Regions from separate parts of the Caproicibacterium sp. BJN0003 genome, predicted to be linked through region 1. Evidence: predicted binding sites of a transcription regulator. Region 1 holds the regulator's gene; the other holds the start of a gene.

The links. Region 1 encodes HrcA, which represses chaperone genes, less so after heat shock. Its sites were predicted from a motif close to TGTTAGCACTCNNNNNNNNNGAGTGCTAACA; they were not measured.
Region 2: clpB (ATP-dependent chaperone ClpB) is a predicted target of HrcA. The motif match lies at 4,295-4,325, and genes of this name have one in related genera.

What each region holds. Positions count from the first base shown of each region.
Region 1 covers NZ_CP111108.1:2,317,064-2,331,059, forward strand. The annotation lists gene ppdK (pyruvate, phosphate dikinase) at 1-185, opposite strand, end outside; gene OP489_RS11520 (ribose-phosphate pyrophosphokinase) at 604-1,560, shown strand; gene pth (aminoacyl-tRNA hydrolase) at 1,656-2,258, shown strand; gene hemW (radical SAM family heme chaperone HemW) at 2,255-3,370, shown strand; gene hrcA (heat-inducible transcriptional repressor HrcA) at 3,569-4,594, shown strand; gene grpE (nucleotide exchange factor GrpE) at 4,626-5,207, shown strand; gene dnaK (molecular chaperone DnaK) at 5,306-7,171, shown strand; gene dnaJ (molecular chaperone DnaJ) at 7,281-8,417, shown strand; gene OP489_RS11555 (creatininase family protein) at 8,573-9,334, opposite strand; gene OP489_RS11560 (RidA family protein) at 9,328-9,819, opposite strand; gene OP489_RS11565 (amidohydrolase family protein) at 9,845-10,633, opposite strand; gene OP489_RS11570 (amidohydrolase family protein) at 10,630-11,460, opposite strand; gene OP489_RS11575 (mandelate racemase/muconate lactonizing enzyme family protein) at 11,530-12,648, opposite strand; gene OP489_RS11580 (AbgT family transporter) at 12,693-13,996, opposite strand, start outside.
Region 2 covers NZ_CP111108.1:621,620-627,551, reverse strand. The annotation lists gene OP489_RS03090 (AMP-binding protein) at 1-294, shown strand, start outside; gene OP489_RS03085 (acyl carrier protein) at 325-558, shown strand; gene OP489_RS03080 (4'-phosphopantetheinyl transferase family protein) at 555-1,106, shown strand; gene OP489_RS03075 (Dabb family protein) at 1,145-1,438, opposite strand; gene clpB (ATP-dependent chaperone ClpB) at 1,572-4,175, opposite strand; gene OP489_RS03065 (hypothetical protein) at 4,415-5,932, opposite strand, start outside.

The DNA of each region.
Region 1 (13,996 bases):
ATCTCATCATTGATCTGGCGGCCATCATTGTAATACTGGGTACAGGCTTCTGTAGAGATTGTAAATCCCTGGGGAACCGGCATTCCTGCATTGGTCATTTCGGCAAGGTTTGCGCCTTTGCCGCCCAGGAGTTCTCTCATGTCCTTGTTGCCCTCTGAGAACAGATAGACATACTTGTGACTCATAGATAATCCTCCTACACTTTTAATATCAGTTTGCTGAAGTAAACTCAAATCCACAAAGTGGCAGATTTCGCCCACTTCGTTATTATTATAGCAACTTCCTGCCATGATTTCCACAGAAATTTTTGAAAATGCAAAGGTTTTCGAAGAAAATCGAAAGAAAAATGGCGCTTCCTACGAAAAAACAGATTCTTATCACTTCTCCCTTGAAATTTTATAGTAAAACACCTATACTAATAATATATTTTCTGATATTTATTTCACACAAAATAGACTTTTTACGAATTTTTCTTTTTTGTGCGGAATGATAGAAAAAGGGTTTTTCCCCTTTTGGCAACCTTATTATAGGACAAGCTGCCATGAAAAAAATCGGGAAAAAGAGGAGCCCACAAAACTGAATCATTTTACAGGGGGATATGACATGAATTTTCACGGCAAGGAAATCAAGATTTTCGCTGCCAACGCCAGTAAAAGCGTAGCAAAACAGATCAGCGAATGTCTGGGACTGCCCATGGGTAAGAGTGAAGTAACCACTTTCAGCGACGGAGAGATCTCCGTTTCTCTTCAGGAATCCGTACGCGGATCTGATTGCTTTATCGTTCAATCGACCTGCGCGCCGGTCAACAACAACCTGATGGAACTGCTTATCATGATTGATGCGATGAAGCGTGCCAGCGCTGCCCGAATCACTGCAGTGATTCCTTACTTTGGCTATGCCCGTCAGGACCGCAAGGCAAAAGCACGCGATCCGATCAGTGCAAAGCTTTGTGCCGATCTGATCACCACAGCCGGTGCGGACCGCGTCCTCACAATGGACCTTCACGCCGCACAGATTCAAGGCTTTTTCAACATTCCCGTTGACCATCTGCGCGGAGTTCCGCTTTTGGCATCTTTCCTCAAAGAGCGTGTCGCAGACCATGTTGACGATTATGTGGTAGTTTCCCCCGACCTCGGCAGCGTTACTCGCGCCCGTGACTTTGCAACCCGTGTTGGCACGCCGCTTGCCATTGTAGATAAGCGCCGCCAAAAAGCCAATGTCTGCGAAGTTATGAACATCATCGGTTCCGTTCAGGGTAAAAAAGTCATCCTGGTCGACGATATGATCGATACTGCCGGTACCCTCTGCAATGCTGCAAAAGCAATTATGGAGCATGGTGCACTTTCCGTTACCGCCTGTGCAACTCATGGTGTTCTTTCCGGCCCCGCAATTCAGAGAATCCAGGATTCGGTCATTGACGAAGTTGTCCTTTTGGATACAGTTCCGCTGCCTCCTGAAAAGAAGCTGGACAAAATTACACTTTTGCCGACCGCTCCGACTTTTGCAGAAGCAATCGAGCGCATCTATGAAGATAAACCGGTTTCCCCTATGTTTATCTGAAATCCGGCTTGTTAAAATTCAAAATAGAGAAGGGACTGCTGGCCTCCCGGGCGGCGGCCCCTTCTTTTCATCTTTTTAAAGGAGGATTTTCCCCGATGTTTTTTCAAAAATCTCCGGAAGCTATTGGTTCCATTGAATATCTTCTGGTGGGGCTTGGCAATCCCGGCAAAGAGTATGAAGGGACACGCCATAACACCGGATTTATGGCAATTGACAAAATTGCTGATGACGCGGGTGTAAAACTTGACCGCCTAAAATTTAAGGGGCTTTGTACGTCTGCAACATTCGGCGGTAAAAAAGTGCTTCTTCTAAAGCCTTCCACTTTTATGAATCTTTCCGGTCAAAGTGTCACCGAAGCCATGCGCTTTTATAAGCTCCCTCCCGAAAAAGTGATTGTGCTTTTTGATGATATTTCTCTCCCCTGCGGGCATCTTCGAATTCGGCGCAAGGGCAGCGACGGCGGACACAACGGCATGAAAAACATTTTGTATCTCTCCGGCAGTGATCAATTTCCACGCATTAAAATCGGCGTAGGGAAAAAGCCGAATCCGCAGTGGGATTTAGCAGACTGGGTCCTTAGCCACTTTTCAACAGACGAAATGAAACTGATGGACGAAAGCACCAAAAACGCTGCGGCCGCAGCTGCTCTTATGGTAAATGACAAAATTGACGAAGCGATGAATCGCTATAACGGATGAACGGGCTTTATCTGCATGTGCCCTTTTGCGTTCAAAAATGCCCTTACTGCGATTTCTTTTCTCTGCGGGCAACAGAAGAGCAGATGGAATCCTATACGGATTTTTTGATTTTCACTATGAAAAAATGGAAAAAAGAGCACCCGGATTTTTTCTGCGACACGCTTTATTTTGGAGGCGGAACCCCCAGCCTTTTAGGGGCTGAGCGGCTCTGCCGTCTAACAAATACTGCCCGAACCGAATTTGGTCTTACCGATGCTGAAATCACGGTGGAAGTTAATCCCGGAGAAATTCCGCCCGATTTTTTCCCACCTCTTTTTGAGGCAGGTGTCAACCGTATTTCATTAGGGCTTCAGTCCGCAAATTCTAAAGAACTTTCTTTTCTCGGGCGCCGACACACGCCTCAACAGGCTGCTTCCGCCATGGCAGAAGCACGACGCGCCGGAATTCAAAATATTTCTCTTGATTTGATTTTGGCATTTCCGGGACAGACCGACGATTCTTTAAAAGAAAGCATTCGATTCTGCCAAGAAAATGGTGCTTCTCACGTTTCCGCCTATCTTTTGCAAATCGAACCGGGCACGTTGTTTTTTAAAAATCGAAACAGTTTAAATCTTCCCGGAGAAGAAGAAAACTGTGAACGATATCTTCTTGCCTGCCAAGAATTAAAAAATGCAGGTTTTTCCCAATATGAAATTTCGAATTTTGCAAAGCCGGGCTATGAAAGCCGCCACAATTTAAAATACTGGAATCAGGAAGAATATCTTGGGCTTGGTCCTTCTGCTTCTTCCTATTATAATAGAAAACGATTTTACTGGCCGCGTTCTCTGCGGGGATTTCTGATGGGAGAACCACCTATAGAAGAAACCGATCGTGTAATCCCTGCCGGCAGTTTTTCGGAATATGCACTTTTGCGTCTGCGCCTCTGCAAAGGACTAACTGAAAAAGATTGTCTGAGCCGCTTTTCTCATGGAATCCCAAGCTCTCTGCGTGAAGCAGCGATTCCTTACCAAAAAGCCGGGCTTTTAACGCAGTCACCTGAATCACTTTCACTGACGCCGCGGGGGTTTTTGGTTTCAAATTCTTTGATCGAAACCTTGCTGGAAGCATTATAAATCTTAAAATAACTTTTCTAAAAAGGGACTGGCAATTTTTTTGCCGGCCCCTTTTTCTAGTTTTTTGTAAAAATTTTTGACAATTCATAATCTCTTTACAAATACCCTATTGACACTGGGGCAAAGTAATGGTACATTTATAAATGTAGTTAGCACTCGATCTTATAGAGTGCTAACTCGTCAAAAGAGGTGATCTTCATGGAACTCAGCCCACGCAAGCAAAAAATTTTAACAGCGGTCATTGAACTTTATACTGAAACCGGTGAACCGGTCGGAAGCAAAGTGCTGTGTGAGATGCTTGAGTTTCCGGTTTCCTCTGCCACTGTGCGCAACGAGATGAGTGAGCTTTCCGCAATGGGTCTTTTGGAACAGCCACACACTTCCGCCGGAAGGGTTCCCAGTGAATCCGGATATCGTTTTTATCTGGACTCTTTAATTGAACCGGAATCCACCACTCCGGATGAGCGGCATTTTATTGATGCTTTGCTTCTCCCCAGCGCCTATGACCCGGAAAAACTTTTGGACGGTGTTTCACGAGCACTTTCTGGAATGACCCGTTTAGCGGCAATTTCCATTACCCCCAGCGGACGGGATGCAGTTGTTCGGGCAGTTCAGTTTGTTCAGACAAGCCGTCGCACCTCAATGGTCATTTTGATGACCAGCAACGGTACCATGCACACACGGGTTTTTCATTGTGAGTTTGATCTTTCCCCTGAAATTTTGCGGGTATTTTTTCGAGTTTTTAATGAAAAGCTTGTAAACATGCCAATTCGCAAAATTACGCCTGCTTTTATCCAATCTTTGGCGGCTTCCATGGGGAATGTCGGTATGCTGATGAGCAGTGCATTGATGGCATTGTTAGAAGTAGCCCGCGAAGCAATGGGAGCTGACGTTCGCATGGATGGAGAAACGAATCTGCTCTATTATCCCGAGGTTGGAGAAGGGGATCTTCGCCGAGTGATGGGATTTTTAGCGCGGCAAGACGAAGTTTACCGCCTGCTGATTGAACCCGGTGACCGGGTTTTGATTGGAAAAGAGATCGGGGTTCCGGCACTTGACAGCATGGCGCTAATTATTTCCCACTATGCAATCAATGGAACGCCTGCCGGAGCAATCGCACTTTTAGGGCCCATGCGTATGAATTACAAGCGCCTTCTCGGGAGTCTTTCGTACCTTTCCGACAGTGTAGGACGAATGCTCACGGAATTAATGAAATTACAATGACTTTAGAGTCAAAAAGATAGGGGGCATCATCTTGAATAAAAAAGAAGACAACCAAGAGAAGCAAAAAGAGAAGCCACAGGAAGAAAAAGCTGAAAAAACTAAGGTGGAAGAAAAGGAACCTGCTGAGTCAAAGCCCGAAGAAAAAGTGGAAAATCCACAGGAGGATCCTGCAAAACTTTTGGAAAAAGCGCAGGCGGAGCTTAAAAAGCAAAAAGACATTCTGCTGCGCACGGCCGCAGAATACGATAACTATCGTAAACGCACCGAACGCGAGAAAGCAACGGCTTATGCCGATGCAACTGCGGCGACGGTTTTGGAATTTCTTCCGGTAGCCGATAACCTGACGCGAGCTCTCAGTCAGAAAGACTGTTCCATAGAAGACCTGCGCAAAGGGATTGAGATGGTTCAAAAGCAAATGGAATCCGCACTTAAAAAGCTTGGAGTTGAACCCATGGGCAAAAAAGGCGATCCATTTGATGCCGAATATCACAATGCCGTTTCTCACATTGAAAGTGACGATCTTGGAGAAAATGTCATTGCAGAAGTTTTTCAGCCCGGTTATAAACTGGGTGACCGTATTGTTCGTCACGCGATGGTTCAGGTTGCCAATTGATTTTGGAAACCCTAGTTTTTCTTTTGTCCTTCCGCATGGATTTCATGCAGATTTAAATAAAACATTTACACCGAAACATTGATTTGGAGGTAACAAATATGAGTAAAACAATTGGTATTGATTTAGGCACTACAAACTCCTGTGTTGCAGTTATTGAAGGCGGTGAGCCAGTCGTCATCGCAAATGCCGAAGGCGGACGTACAACCCCTTCCGTTGTCGGCTTTAAAAAAGACGGCGAGCGCATGGTCGGCGCAACCGCAAAACGTCAAGCTGTTGCGAATCCGGAGCGCACCGTTTCTTCTATTAAGCGCCACATGGGCACCGACTACAAAGTAAAAATTGATGATAAACAGTATACCCCTCAGGAAATCAGCGCAATGATTCTGCAAAAGCTGAAGGCTGATGCCGAAGCTTATCTTGGCCAGCCGGTCACCAGCGCAGTTATCACCGTTCCTGCATATTTTAGTGATGCACAGCGTCAGGCTACAAAAGATGCCGGCAAAATTGCAGGCCTCGATGTAAAACGTATCATCAACGAGCCAACCGCAGCAGCGCTTTCTTATGGCGTTGATAAAGGGCAGGAACAAAAGATCATGGTTTACGACCTCGGCGGCGGCACTTTTGATGTCTCTATCATCGAAATGGGTGACGGCGTTCAGGAAGTTCTCGCAACTGCTGGTGATACTCACCTCGGCGGCGATGACTTCGATAGCCGTGTCATTGATTGGATGCTCAAAGGCTTTAAAGCAGAAAACGGCATCGATCTCTCCAACGATAAGATGGCAATGCAGCGCTTAAAGGAAGCTGCTGAAAAAGCAAAGATTGATCTTTCCGGCATGACCACCACCCAGATCAACCTCCCCTTTATCACAGCAGATGCAAACGGCCCGAAACATTTGGATATGACGCTCACAAAAGCAAAATTTGATGAACTCACTTCCGATCTGGTCGAGCGCACCATGGGCCCTGTTAATCAGGCAATGAAGGACGCCGGACTTTCCTTCAACGATATTAATAAGATTTTGTTGGTCGGTGGTTCCACTCGTATGCCGGCTGTTCAGGAAGCTGTTAAAAAGGTGAGCGGCAAAGAGCCATTTAAGGGCATCAACCCCGATGAATGTGTTGCAATTGGCGCTGCTATTCAGGCCGGTGTTCTGGGCGGCGAAGTCGAAGGTCTGCTACTTTTGGATGTTACCCCGCTTTCTCTTGGCGTTGAAACCATGGGCGGCGTTATGACAAAGGTAATTGACCGCAACACAACGATCCCGACCAAAAAGAGTCAGATTTTCTCTACTGCTGCAGATGGTCAGACACAGGTTGAAGTCAATGTTCTGCAGGGCGAACGCGATTTTGCCCGCGACAACAAACAGCTTGGCCTCTTCAAACTGGATGGTATTGCTCCGGCTCCGCGTGGAATTCCTCAGATCGAAGTCGCCTTTGATATTGATGCCAACGGCATTGTAAATGTCTCCGCAAAAGATCTTGCGACCGGCAAGGAACAGCATATTACGATTTCTTCTTCCTCCAATATGAGCAAAGATGATATCAATAAGGCTGTAAAAGATGCTGAGAAATATGCAGAGGAAGACAAGAAGCACCGCGAGGTTGTCGATGCAAAGAACAATGCAGAGCAGATGGTCTATGCCGCTGAAAAGCTTATAAAAGACAGTGGCGACAAAATGGACAGCAATGATAAGACAGAACTTGAAAGCAAGATCGCCGCTCTGAAAGAATCTTCCAGCAAAGACGATACTGCAGATATGAAGACAAAATCTGACGAACTGCAGAAGGTGCTGTTCTCCATCAGCGAAAAGCTCTACAAAAATGCTGCTCCACAAGGTGGCGCTGCTGGTGCTGCCCCGCAAGGCGGCGCACAGCCAAATGCACCTCATCAGGATACAAACGGCAACACCGTTTATGATGCAGACTATAAAGATGTAGACGACAACAAAGACAAGAAATAATTTTGGAAGAGAAAGCACAGAACAATCGGATTCTCTGAAAAAATTTGTGTAACGCGTAATCTGGCAGCTTCGGCTGCCTTTCGCGCGTCCTATAGGAGTGATAGAACTAATGGCAGAAAAACGCGATTATTATGAAGTCATGGGCGTGCCGAAGAACGCTTCTGATGACGAAATTAAAAAAGCTTACCGAAAGCTTGCTAAAAAATATCACCCGGATCTTCACCCGGGAGACAAAGTAGCAGAAGAAAAATTCAAAGAGGTTAATGAAGCTTACGAAGTCCTTTCCAATCCGGAAAAGAAAGCACGGTATGATCAGTTTGGTCATGCCGGCGTTGATCCCAATTTTGGCGGAGGTCCCGGCGGAAGTCCATTTGATGCAGATATTGATCTCGGAGATATTTTCAATTCTTTCTTTGGCGGCGGATTCGGCGGTACTCGTCGTCAAAATCCGAATGCTGCACGGCGCGGCAGCGATGCAGAAACCAGCGTTTATATCAGTTTTCAGGAGGCTGCAAAAGGCTGCAAGCAAACGGTTTCCTATGAAAAAATTGACGTCTGTTCTTCCTGCGGCGGAAGTGGTGCCAAAAAAGGCACTTCGGCTAAAACCTGTCCTACCTGCGGAGGCACCGGTCAAATCCACGTCAGCCAGCGCACGCCGTTTGGTGTTATGCAGACTACCCGTACCTGTGATCACTGCGGCGGCACCGGTCGAGTAATCGACAGTCCGTGTCCTACCTGCAGCGGTACCGGTCATGTTCGCCAAAAAAAGACACTCGAAATCAGCATCCCGGCAGGAATCGCTGATCAGCAGGTACTCAATATTTCCGGACAGGGCAACGCTGGAACGCACGGAGGCCCCGCAGGAGATCTTCATGTATTTGTTTCGGTAAGATCTCATCCGATTTTTGAACGCCGCGGATTTGATGTTTGGTGCGAAATGCCGATTACCTTTAGCCAAGCTGCGCTGGGCGCCGAAGTAGTTGTTCCTACAATCGACGGCAAAGTAAGCTACCAGGTACACGAGGGCACACAGCCCGGCGATATCTTTAAGCTGCGCGGAAAAGGCATTCAAAAGCTCGGCAGCCGTGGACGCGGAGATCAATATGTCCGCGTTACGATCGAGGTTCCGAAGAATCTGACTGAAAAGCAAAAGGAACTGCTGCGAAATTTTGATGACTCCGCCAACGATAAGAACTATCAAAACCGTAAGTCTTTTTTCGATAAGCTAAAGAATTTGTTTGATTAAAACACATCTTCTAATCGGGACTGTATCTTAATAGGATAACAGTCCCGATTTTTTATTGTTCATAAAAAGAGAAGCACCCTATCTGCAAATTGCAGATAGGGTGCTTCTCTATATAAATAGGAGAATTGTAAGTAAATTAAAATGGTCTCAAAACGTTACCGATTAAAGTAATCAAAAAATTTTGCCAACTCTTCTGTAACTGCTTCGAAGAGCAGCCTTCCTTTTTCTGGTGATGCAAGATGTGGCTGCCCAATATGTCCCTCGGGATTCACCTCATTGAAATTCGCATATTTCTGATACTTTTTGTAGCCCAGAAGATCACGTTGAAACCACGGGTCTCCGGGTACCGGATCACATTCATGAATTAATTCCTTATGAACAAGCTCTGGGTGAAGATACATCATAATTGAAGTTTCAAATTCACCTGCATGGCCCATTCCGCCTAACTTTGACTCCCGAATCTCGCTGATTCTTGGGCCTGCTACATCCCAATAACGCAATTCTTTGAGAGCAAAAGAGGTTCCATGTTTTTCGCCCATCTCATTGATCACAGCAGAAAGATAAACTTGGTTTCCCCCATGCGAATTGACCAGATACATTCTCTGAAAGCCATTTTCCCGCACACATTCACAAATATCGCAGGCATAATTGACCAAATCCTTTTGGGGCATGGTGATATATCCCGGCGCAAAACGATGATGCGGTGAATATCCATAGCAAACCTGCGGCAGAAGAATGATCGGCGTCTTTGCAAGCGCTGCTGCCTGTTCGGTAACTTCTTTTCCCAAAAAAGCATCCGTCCCTACCGGTAGATGATAAGAATGCTGTTCTGTAGATGCAAAATTGACTACCACTGCAGCTTTTTCACGATACTGCTCAAATTCCAGCTGACTTAACTCGTTCCAGTTAATCAGCATTCCGACTCCTTCTTTCCTGTTTTTTGCAATTCAAAAAGAACTTCAATCTCCGCGGACTGTCCATTTGGTAAAGCACTCACACCGATTGCGCTGCGCACCCCCTGATTCTCAGCTCCCAAAAGAGCAGAAAACAATTCGGAAGCTCCATCCGCAACTGCGCTTTGCTCATGAAATTCTCCTGCACTGGCAATAAAAACTGTCATTTTAATAATTTTCGAAATACGATTTAGGTCTCCGATACATTCTTGTGCATTCGCCAAAATATTCAGCGCGCATTGCCGGGTCGCTTTTTTGCCCTCTTCCAAGGAAACATCTTTTCCCAGATGCCCCACAACCAAAGGTTTTCCATCTTTTGCGCAGCCAGTTCCAGAAGTATAAAGATAATTTTCTCCGAACACCGTCATCATGTTATAACGTCCAATTGAAGAAGTATGTTTTGGGATTTTCAAAGAAAGTTCCTCTATTTTTTTATAAATATCACTCAATATAATGCCCCCTTTTCATCCGGGCTCAGTCGGCAAAGGCTGCAGCTGCACGAGTATAAAGCCGCAAGAAATTTCCGCTAAACCATTTTTCAAGTTTTTGAGGATCAATTCCGCTGAGAAGCACCGAACCCAAGCTGACCGCAGGATCATTCCATGGTCCGTCTGTTCCATAAAGGGCCTTATCAGGATTTAACTCCTGATCAACCATGGTCAATGCCCCATAACGCTTATTGACCGGGCTGCAAAGATCATAATACAGATTCGAATAACGATTGCAAAGTTCAATACATTTTCCGGTTCCAAGATCCATTGCGCCATGACCGATAATCAGCGGTGCCTCCGGGTATTCTTTTGCGAGCTCTTCAAAAACACTCAGCCGATCTCCGCCAAAATAAGTATGGCTCAAAATTGGGATATGATGTTCACTCGCATAGCGGAACATCTTTTCATAATTCTTCCCATCAAGCGGATAATCTCCGGAAAGTTCCGGATGAACCTTAAATCCAACGATTTCTTTATGAGAAAAATACTCTGGCACTTCTTCATCAAACAGCTCCGGATAGTTCGGATTTACCATATACTGCCCCAGAAAACGACCCGGATGTCTGCGGCAAACGTCCAACGTATACTGATTTCCTCTGACAGGGTCGCCTGAAATTGCCATATTAGAAGAAAAGACGACGGTATCCACGCCCAAACGATCCATATTATCGAGCATCTGATACTCGTTATTATAAGGAAGGTAAAAATTCCAGATTGGTCCCATATGTGCATGAGAATCAATCACGCGATATTTTTTGCTTGCTTCCATCATAAATTCCCTCCTTTGATCGGCAGTCCCATGATTCTGCGAGCATTATCTCCTGCAATCAGTTTTTTCTCTTCAAATGACAGATTGGCAAACGTCACTTGACCGACCATCGTTCCAATTGTGGAAACCGGGAATTTAGAACCAGCAATAAAGCGCTGTGCTCCAACCTGATTCACCATATATTCAAGCTCTCTGTGAACATCCAGCCCGGAAGTTTGCACATACAGGTTCTGACATTCCCGCAAAAGCTTGATTAAAGTCCATGCTGTACGCTGAAATCCATCTGCCAAAACAATATCCAATTTCGGAAAGTCTTTTGCGACTTCATAAAGTTTCGACCAATCCGGTTCATCACGGCGATTTGGAGAAAATTCAACGGTGATCGGAATATGCCGACGCTGAAATTCTTCAAAATAATCTCCATAGAACCACTTTGTAAACGCATAGCGCGTTGCTTTGGCCGGATTTCCTGTGGAAGACGGGAATAAGCGAACTGCTTTTATGCCCTCTTTTTCCATCTGATCCACATAGGCTTTCGGAGAACAGCCCATTGCCTCTTCACTGGGAACAACAACCCACGTTGGAATCATTTCCGGGCGATCGTCGCCGATTTCTTCCATTAAAAGATTGTTTCCATAATTCGCCTCATATGCTTTTGCAAGCACATGATACGGCGCCGACTGTGCAATGTGATTGCGGCGCAGCTCCTTTAAGAGTCGCTCTTTATCCACCCACACTCCGGTGAACGGAACCGGTGGGCGTCCAAAGCTGACTGCAAAGTCGAGAAATTCAAGTGCAGAAATTTTTTCGGTAAAATTTTGTTCTACCATTTCTGCTCACCTCTTTCTAATATTATAAAAGCATTTAAAGTGACCCATTTATTTTTTCAGGAACTGATTTTAGTCGGTCCTATATTTTTTAATCTTATCCCAGTCGAGGCTGACCCCCAGCCCCGGACGATCTACTGCCAGAGCATAACCATCCTCTACCGGTAAAGTCTCTTTGATTACATCGTCTTCAAAATAGAGATTGCCGATTACGTCACTGGGATGATCAATTCTTGGAGCCGCAAGACCGAGCTGCAGCTCTGCGGCAGTCCCGATCCCAAATTCCGGCATACTTCCAATACAAAATCCTACTCCGGCGAGCTCGCAGAGATTTGCGATCTGCATAGAACGATAAAGTCCACCGGATTCGCTCACATAAACATTGAAAATATCGCCTGCATTTGCCCGCACTGCATCGAGTGCATCTGCCGGCTCCCAAATACTCTCATCCAGCATGAGAGGAATCGGGAATTTTTCCCGAATTTTAGAAAGCCTTAAAAGTTCTCTAGGTGCAAAAGGCTGCTCAATCGAGAGGACTCCCAGATCTGCTAACTGATAAGCAACTTTAATCAGCGTTTTTTCATCACGCCATCCCATATTTGCATCCACACGAATTCCAAGCTTTGGCCCAAACTTTTCGCGAATTGCACGAACCGCTTTTACATCGTCTTCAAAATCAATCCCAACTTTCACCTTCACCGTATGGAACCCAGCTTTTACATGCTGTTCCACTTGAGCAACGCGCTCTTCGACCGTACCCATCGCAACTGAATGAGAAAGAGGAATCCGCTCTCTGCGTTTGCCCCCAAGCAACTGATAAACCGGTAGTCCAGTGGATTTTCCGATTGCATCATACATGGCCATTTCGATGCCGGCTTTAAAGCAAAGTGCATTTTTACTCCAAGCGATTGCTTTATCCATTTTTGCGATAGCTTCGGTGATACTAAAAGCATCAAGTCCTAATACGGAATCAGAAAGCTTCTGCCCCATATCCCGCAAAAGGCCGCTTCCATAGGTATCCCAGATGGAAGAAACTTCACCAAGGCCACAAATTCCATTATCCGTATGCAGTAAAACAATGACTGCATCTCCAAATGGGTTGTTTCCCAGCGCTGTTTTCCAAACTTTTCCACCCTTAGCACCGCGCTTTGGGATACGAATTGGTATGTACTCGATTTTTTCGATCTTCATTTGATTCCTTTCTTTCTCTTATAAATTGCTACGATGTTTTTGCTTTATAGATAAAGTCCGCCGCCAGGGCCCAGAGGCCATCCGGCCAGGAACCATATAGAGAACAAAACGACCCAAGTCAATAGGTATGATAATGTATATGGCATCAGCAAAGACATTAAGGTGCCCATGCCTGCTTTTTTGTCATAGGTTTTGACAAGTCCCAAAAGCATCGCGAAATAAGCCATAACCGGTGTGATTGCATTGGTAACAGAATCGCCCATGCGGTAAACCATTTGGGTCAATGCCGGACTATAGCCAAGCATCATAAACATCGGCACGAGGATCGGTGCCAAAAGGGAATATTTTGCGTTTGCACTTGGCACAAAGAGATTGATCAGCGCACAAACAACAATCAGGATCAGCATCAAAGGCAGCCCGCTGAGTCCACTGTCGCGAATCGCAGCCGCACCATTTACAGCAAGGATTGATCCGAGGTTGCTTGTTGTAAACCACCCGGTAAATTGTCCTGCAAAGAAGCAGAGAACGACAAACGGAGCTACATCGCGGATTCCTTTTGCCATTGCTACCCCAAGTGCTTTTCCATCCGGAATTGTACCGGCAACTTTGCCGTAAACAATTCCCGGAATTCCAATCAGCAAAACCATTGTTGTTACAATCGAACCAAGCTGCATTTTCTGATTATTGAAAACATTGACGCCGTTTGCATCACATAGAAAACCATATGGTGGAATAACACCGATAATTAAAATAGCCAACATAACCAGAATTGAGATTCCACCGGCGCGCATGCCTTTTTTCTGTTCCGGAGTCGTCTGATAACTGGAAAGATCGACCGCTTTAATATCACTATCCGAAAGATTCGGATCCCATTTGCCCATCCGGGGCTCCAAAACCTTTTCCGTTACAAACGTATTGACGACTGTTAATACAATACACGCAACCGCAATAAAATACCAGTTACAGGTTGGCAAAACCACCGCGTTTGGGTCAAGGATGGCTGCGGCAGCCTGAGAGGTCGCAGAAATTCTTGCATCGGAAATGCCAATCAGCAGATTTGCTGCTAACCCGCAGCCGGTCGCCGCATAAGCACAGCACATTCCTACAATTGGATTTCTGCCGACGGCTAAAAACAACATTGCTGCTAAAGGCGGCAGAATTACGAATCCGATATCAGACATAAAGTTTGAAGAAATCCCAAGAAAAATAATAATTGCAGTAAGCATTGTGCCGCTTACTTTCATCCCCATGCGAATAAACAAAGAATCCAAAAAACCAGATTTATCTGCAATACCGACTGCAATAAATAATGGCAGTGCAATCGCAAGCGGTGCGAAAGTAGACATGT
Region 2 (5,932 bases), 760 kb from region 1:
GTCTCTCCGGAAGAAATAGAAACCCGTGTATCTCAATTACCACTTGTAAAAGAGGTCATTGCATATGGAGCAAGCATCGGAGAAGTAAAGGACAATGCCAGACTTGCCGTTATGATCTATCCGGACCCTGACAAAACACAGGGAATGAATTCTTATGAGGTCTTGAACCTTTTGCAAAAACAAATTGATGAGCTGAATGTTGAATATCCATCTTACAAACAAATTCAGCTTGTCAACCTGCGCGAAACACCTTTTGAAAAAACCTCCGCGCAAAAAATCAAACGGCAAATTTAGAAATTGGAAGTTAGGAGGGAAAATCGGATTTTGGAAAATTTATTAAATACATTACAAGCGATCATTTATGAAATCACTGGGAAACAGGGAATCACCTATGAAACCGACCTCGTAAAGGATTTACAGTTAAATTCTTTTGACCTGATTAACATTGTCTGTGCCTGTGAAAAAAAGTTTCACATTACAATTGAGACACGGGAAATTTGGAAGCTGCACCGCATTAAAGATGTCATTTCTTATCTACAGGATAAGGGCGTACAATGACAAAAATTTTTCTCTTTCAAAAAGATCCGGATTTTTCGCTCGAATACGCACTGCAAAAATCTCTGCACCTTTTTAATCCGGATTTCAATTTTTATACCGTAAAATTAGAACATCAGAAAAGTGGTCAACCCTATCTAAAAGGAGTTCCTTACACGATCTCCATCTCACACAGCGGTACTTTTTGGGGTTGTGCGCTCTGCGACTGTGATAAAATCGGCTTTGATATTCAAATTATTGAACAAAATCGTGAAATGAATTCCATCGCTAAGCGGTTTTTTCATCCCGCAGAATACTCTCATCTATGCCGAACACAGTTTTCTGATTTCTTTTCCATATGGACCGCAAAGGAAAGTTATGTTAAATATTTAGGCAGCGGTATCGACGAAAATTTTTGCCGCTTTTCTACGGTTAATCAAAACGGATTTCTGCCTGCAATAAACGGAACTGCTCTTTATCCTATCAAGTGGAACTCCTCTTACCGAATTTTTTGCTGCGGCGGAAAATCAACTCCGTTTTTTTATAATTTTGCTCAAAAAAAGGGATGCTGAATTCATTCAGCATCCCTTTCCTATTTTATTTTCGTCATTTAGATTTCATAATCAAACGCGGTGCGCCCACAAATCATCTTTGCAACCAATGCCTTAATTTTTAAATGTTCCGGGTGAACTTGATACTGCTCTTCGTCTTCTTTCGAATCAAATACACACTCTAAACATAAATCATAATTTCCGGGTTTATAATTGGCCCCAACTTGTATGGATTTTAATCCATCAACAATTCCAATCAGTGAATTGAAGCGGCTGCGCAACAGTGCCGCATCTGCTACTGCATTTTTTCGTTCTGAATCTTTGAGCTTCCAAAGAACAAGATGTTTCACCATGGGTGGGGAACCTCCTTTGAGTACAAATCGACTCTAAACGAACTATTTTGTCGTCTAAAGCCGATTTTTACTATATCACATTTCATGAAAAAATTCTATGCTTTTTAAAGAACTTTTTAGATTTTTGTTTCCCTTATTTTTGAGAAGAAGCGGTCAGTTCCTTGCCGTCATAATCCACCACAATCGTGCTGCGCGGTGCAATTTCGCCGGCAATCATCTTTCTCGCGATCAACGTCTCCACCCTGCTCTGCAGAAATCTCTTAAGTGGACGCGCACCATAAGCGGGATCAAACGCCTGATCTACCACATAATCGCGGGCACGGTCAGTAAGGGTGACATCCAGTTCTTTATCTGCCAGACGGCGACGAAGATCTTCCATCTGCAGATTGACAATCTGATCAATTTCAGAACGCTGCAGAGGTTTATAAAAGACGATCTCGTCCAAGCGGTTTAAAAATTCTGGACGGAACTGCTTTCTGAGCAGTGCATGAACTTGATTTCTCGCTTCTTCGCTGATAGAACCATCCGCTCCGATTCCTTCCAGAATATACTGAGAACCCAGATTAGAGGTCAGAATAATGATGGTATTCTTAAAATCAACAGTACGGCCCTGACTATCTGTAATTCTTCCATCATCAAGAACCTGGAGCAGCACATTAAAAACATCCGGATGGGCTTTCTCCACCTCATCAAACAGTACAACACTGTAAGGATGACGACGAACGGCTTCGGTCAGCTGACCGCCCTCTTCATAACCAACATACCCCGGAGGCGCTCCGATTAAACGGGATACGCTAAATTTCTCCATATATTCCGTCATATCAATCCGAATCAGATTTTTTTCATCATCGAACAGCGTCTCGGCCAATGCTTTTGCAAGCTCTGTTTTGCCGACACCGGTAGGTCCAAGGAATAGGAATGAGCCGATCGGACGATTTGGATCCTGAATGCCTGCACGGGAACGCAGAATTGCATCTGCCACCTTTTGGACTGCTTCGTCCTGGCCAATCACCCGCTGATGAAGCTGTTCATCAAGACGTAAAAGCTTTTCTCTTTCGCCTTCCATCAATTTTGCTACGGGGATTCCGGTCCAACGCCCCACAATCTCTGCAATCTCCTCATCAGTCACGCGGTCATGCAAAAGCTGGGCTTCCTGCGATTTTTCAGCGATTGCTTCCTGCTTTTCCAGCTCTTTTTGCAGCTGCGGCAAACGGCCATATTTGAGTTCGGCGGCTTTATTTAGATCATATTCCCGCTCTGCCTTCTCAATCTGTGCATGGCAGTCTTCCAGATCACTGCGCAGTTTTTGGACCTTCTCAATAGACTGCTTTTCGTTATCCCATTTTGCCTTCATTTCTTTAAATTTCTCACGACGCTCCGCAAGTTCTTTCTGAATATCGATAAGATGAGCCTGACTCAAACGGTCATCCTCTTTTTTGAGCGCTGCTTCTTCAATCTCCAACTGCATAATTTTACGCGAAACATCGTCCAGCTCGGTCGGCATAGAGTCCATCTCGGTGCGAACCATTGCACATGCTTCATCAACAAGGTCGATTGCCTTATCCGGCAGAAAACGATCCGAAATATATCGGTCAGAAAGGGTTGCTGCTGCAATCAGTGCCTGATCCTGAATTTTAACGCCATGGAACACCTCATAGCGTTCCTTTAATCCACGCAGAATCGAAATCGTATCCTCAACGGTTGGCTCTTCCACCATGACCGGTTGGAACCGACGCTCCAGCGCAGCGTCTTTTTCAATATATTTATGGTATTCATTTAAGGTCGTTGCACCAATACAATGCAATTCGCCGCGGGCCAACATCGGCTTTAAAAGGTTTCCGGCATCCATACTGCCTTCTGTTTTTCCGGCGCCTACAATGGTATGCAGCTCATCGATAAACAGAATGATTTTTCCTTCGGATTTTTTAACTTCATTGAGAACCGCCTTGAGACGTTCCTCAAATTCACCGCGGTATTTGGCCCCCGCAATGAGCGATCCCATATCCAGAGAATAAAGCTTGCGGTCCTTTAGGTTGTCAGGAACATCTCCACGAACAATTCGCAGGGCAAGTCCCTCAGCAATCGCAGTTTTGCCGACACCCGGTTCACCAATCAGAACCGGATTGTTTTTCGTTTTACGCGAAAGGATTCGAACCACGTCCCGAATCTCTGTATCACGGCCAATCACAGGATCCAATTTATGGTTTCGCGCAAGCTCTACCAAATCCTGCGCATATTTAGAAAGAGAATCATAGGTTCCTTCCGGATTATCACTGGTCACTCTTGTATTTCCGCGCACACTGGAAAGTGCCGCAAGAAATCCGCTTTCGGTAACTCCAAAGGTACGAAACAGATCCTTTAACGTTTTGTCTGCTTTGCGCAGCAATCCTAAAAGTAAATGCTCAACACTGACATATTCATCTTTCATGTGAGAAGCAGCATTTTCTGCCTCATTCAGAGCAGAATCCACTGCCTGAGAAACATAAATTTTCCCCGCCTCTCTACCTGGTCCGGAAACGCCCGGCAGTTTTTTAATTTCTAGATTGACCGCATTTAAAAATGCCTGTGGATCCACATTCATCTTTTTCATCAGCTGCGGAATCAGACCATTTTCCTGCTGAAGCAATGCCGCCAGCAAATGTACCTGTTCAATCTGCATATTTTCGTTGGCTGTTGCCAAGCTCTGTGCGCCTTGAACCGCGTCAATGGATTTCTGTGTAAAATTCTGTGCATTCATAGCATCTCACTCCTCATAATTCAACTGAACGTCTAAAAAACCATCTTTTAAGTCTTTCCCAATCGTTCTGAATTTAGTATAATTGGGATTCATGAATATATTGTGAACAAATAATTAATTTTTAGCACTCTATTTAATTAAGTGCTAATTTACTTTTATGAAAATCCTTCCAGTTCAATCTTAGTCGAAATTAATCAAAAAAACAATCGGGGCAGAAAATTTTTCCACCCCGATTGTTTTTATAAAGTCTTAAAAATTTCGGTTCCGCGCGTTAAAAGCCATCGATGAATTATCAGCGCCAGTAAAAGTAAAAATGCACTTGCAAGGAATAAAAACTGTTGAATTCCAAGATGAGAAGAAAGCAAATAAAATGCGCCTGCCAATAGTGCCGTCAGCAGCATTCCTCCAAAAATACCACAAAATGCCGCCGCAGATTGCTTTACGATAATGGTATCGTTTTCCCCGTTCATCTTCGGAAATTTAAGATTGACCATCAATCCAAACTGTGCTACAAATACTCCCATTGCAAGGCCGACCAGCAAAAGGCTGATTGTGCTCAATACCGGCAAAGAAAATGCAATGCCCAAAAGAGGAACACTGATAATTGTGCTAACCCAACAAATGATCAAATTAAGCGCTGCCTTCGCGCGAAAAATCACTCTTGTTGGTACAGGGGATCCCTTTAAAACCCAAAAAGTATTGCCTTCCAGGCTAATTGATACACATGTTGTATTTGTCATCGAAAGAATCATACAAATTCCAAGCGCCAAGATCGGCACAAGAATCTCTTCTCCGAACTGTTGGACAAAATTAAGGAGACTCTGCCTGGCAATAAGCGCATAAACAGAAAATCCAAGCATCATTAATACGCCGATTCCGGTATTAAACAAGTAAATCGTCGTTCCAAAATAGCGGCCGCATTCTTTTTTAAAGAGTGCAGCAAATTGACTGTTGCTTTCCAATTTTTGCAAATGATAATCATTGCGGAGTACGTGACTCTGCATTTTAGAAAGCAGTTTCTGATAATGTGAACTGAGTGCCCACGAAATCAGCAAAAATGGTAAGAAACAGAATAAAACCAGCCATAAGAGGGAAAGAAAATTTCCCTGTAAACCATCCATAAGCCATCCAAATAGGAAAAGTCCGGTATGCAATGTCTTTTCAACTTGATTTGCATTGAGAAGCAGCGTTTGAAGAATACGATTGACCTGCATAGAACCAATCAAAACGACTGCCAGCAAAATGCCGCTGATTAAATTTCCCATCAAAGCACGATGACGGCTGTGTGCAGAGAGAAATGCAATCAGCCAGCCACCTAAAAGGGCAAGCAGAGACGACAAAAATGGTAGAAAAATAATGCTGATAATAATCGGAAAAATCAAAAAAGCACTGCCGCCGCCATAAAAAAGATACGCAACAGTTGCAGGGATCATCCAGAGCCCGCAGAACACTAAATTTTCAAGATAAAGTGCAAGCACTTTACTAAGCATCACCGTAAATGCCGAAACCGGCAAAGGCAGCAATAAATTGCTGTCTTTACTGCCAAAGACAAGACCACTAGCCGCAAAGATCGTAAATATCACAGAAACAATGGTTGCCAGAATTGTCATCATCGGAATTAAAAGCTGCAAATTTCCTATTGATGATAAAGCAGCTGCCAGCATAAAGCTATAAACTCCAGAAAGATACAGCGCTAAAAACACCATCAAAGCAAGCGCACCAATCCAGCCTGCCGAACGCTTTTTTCCGACAGAAAA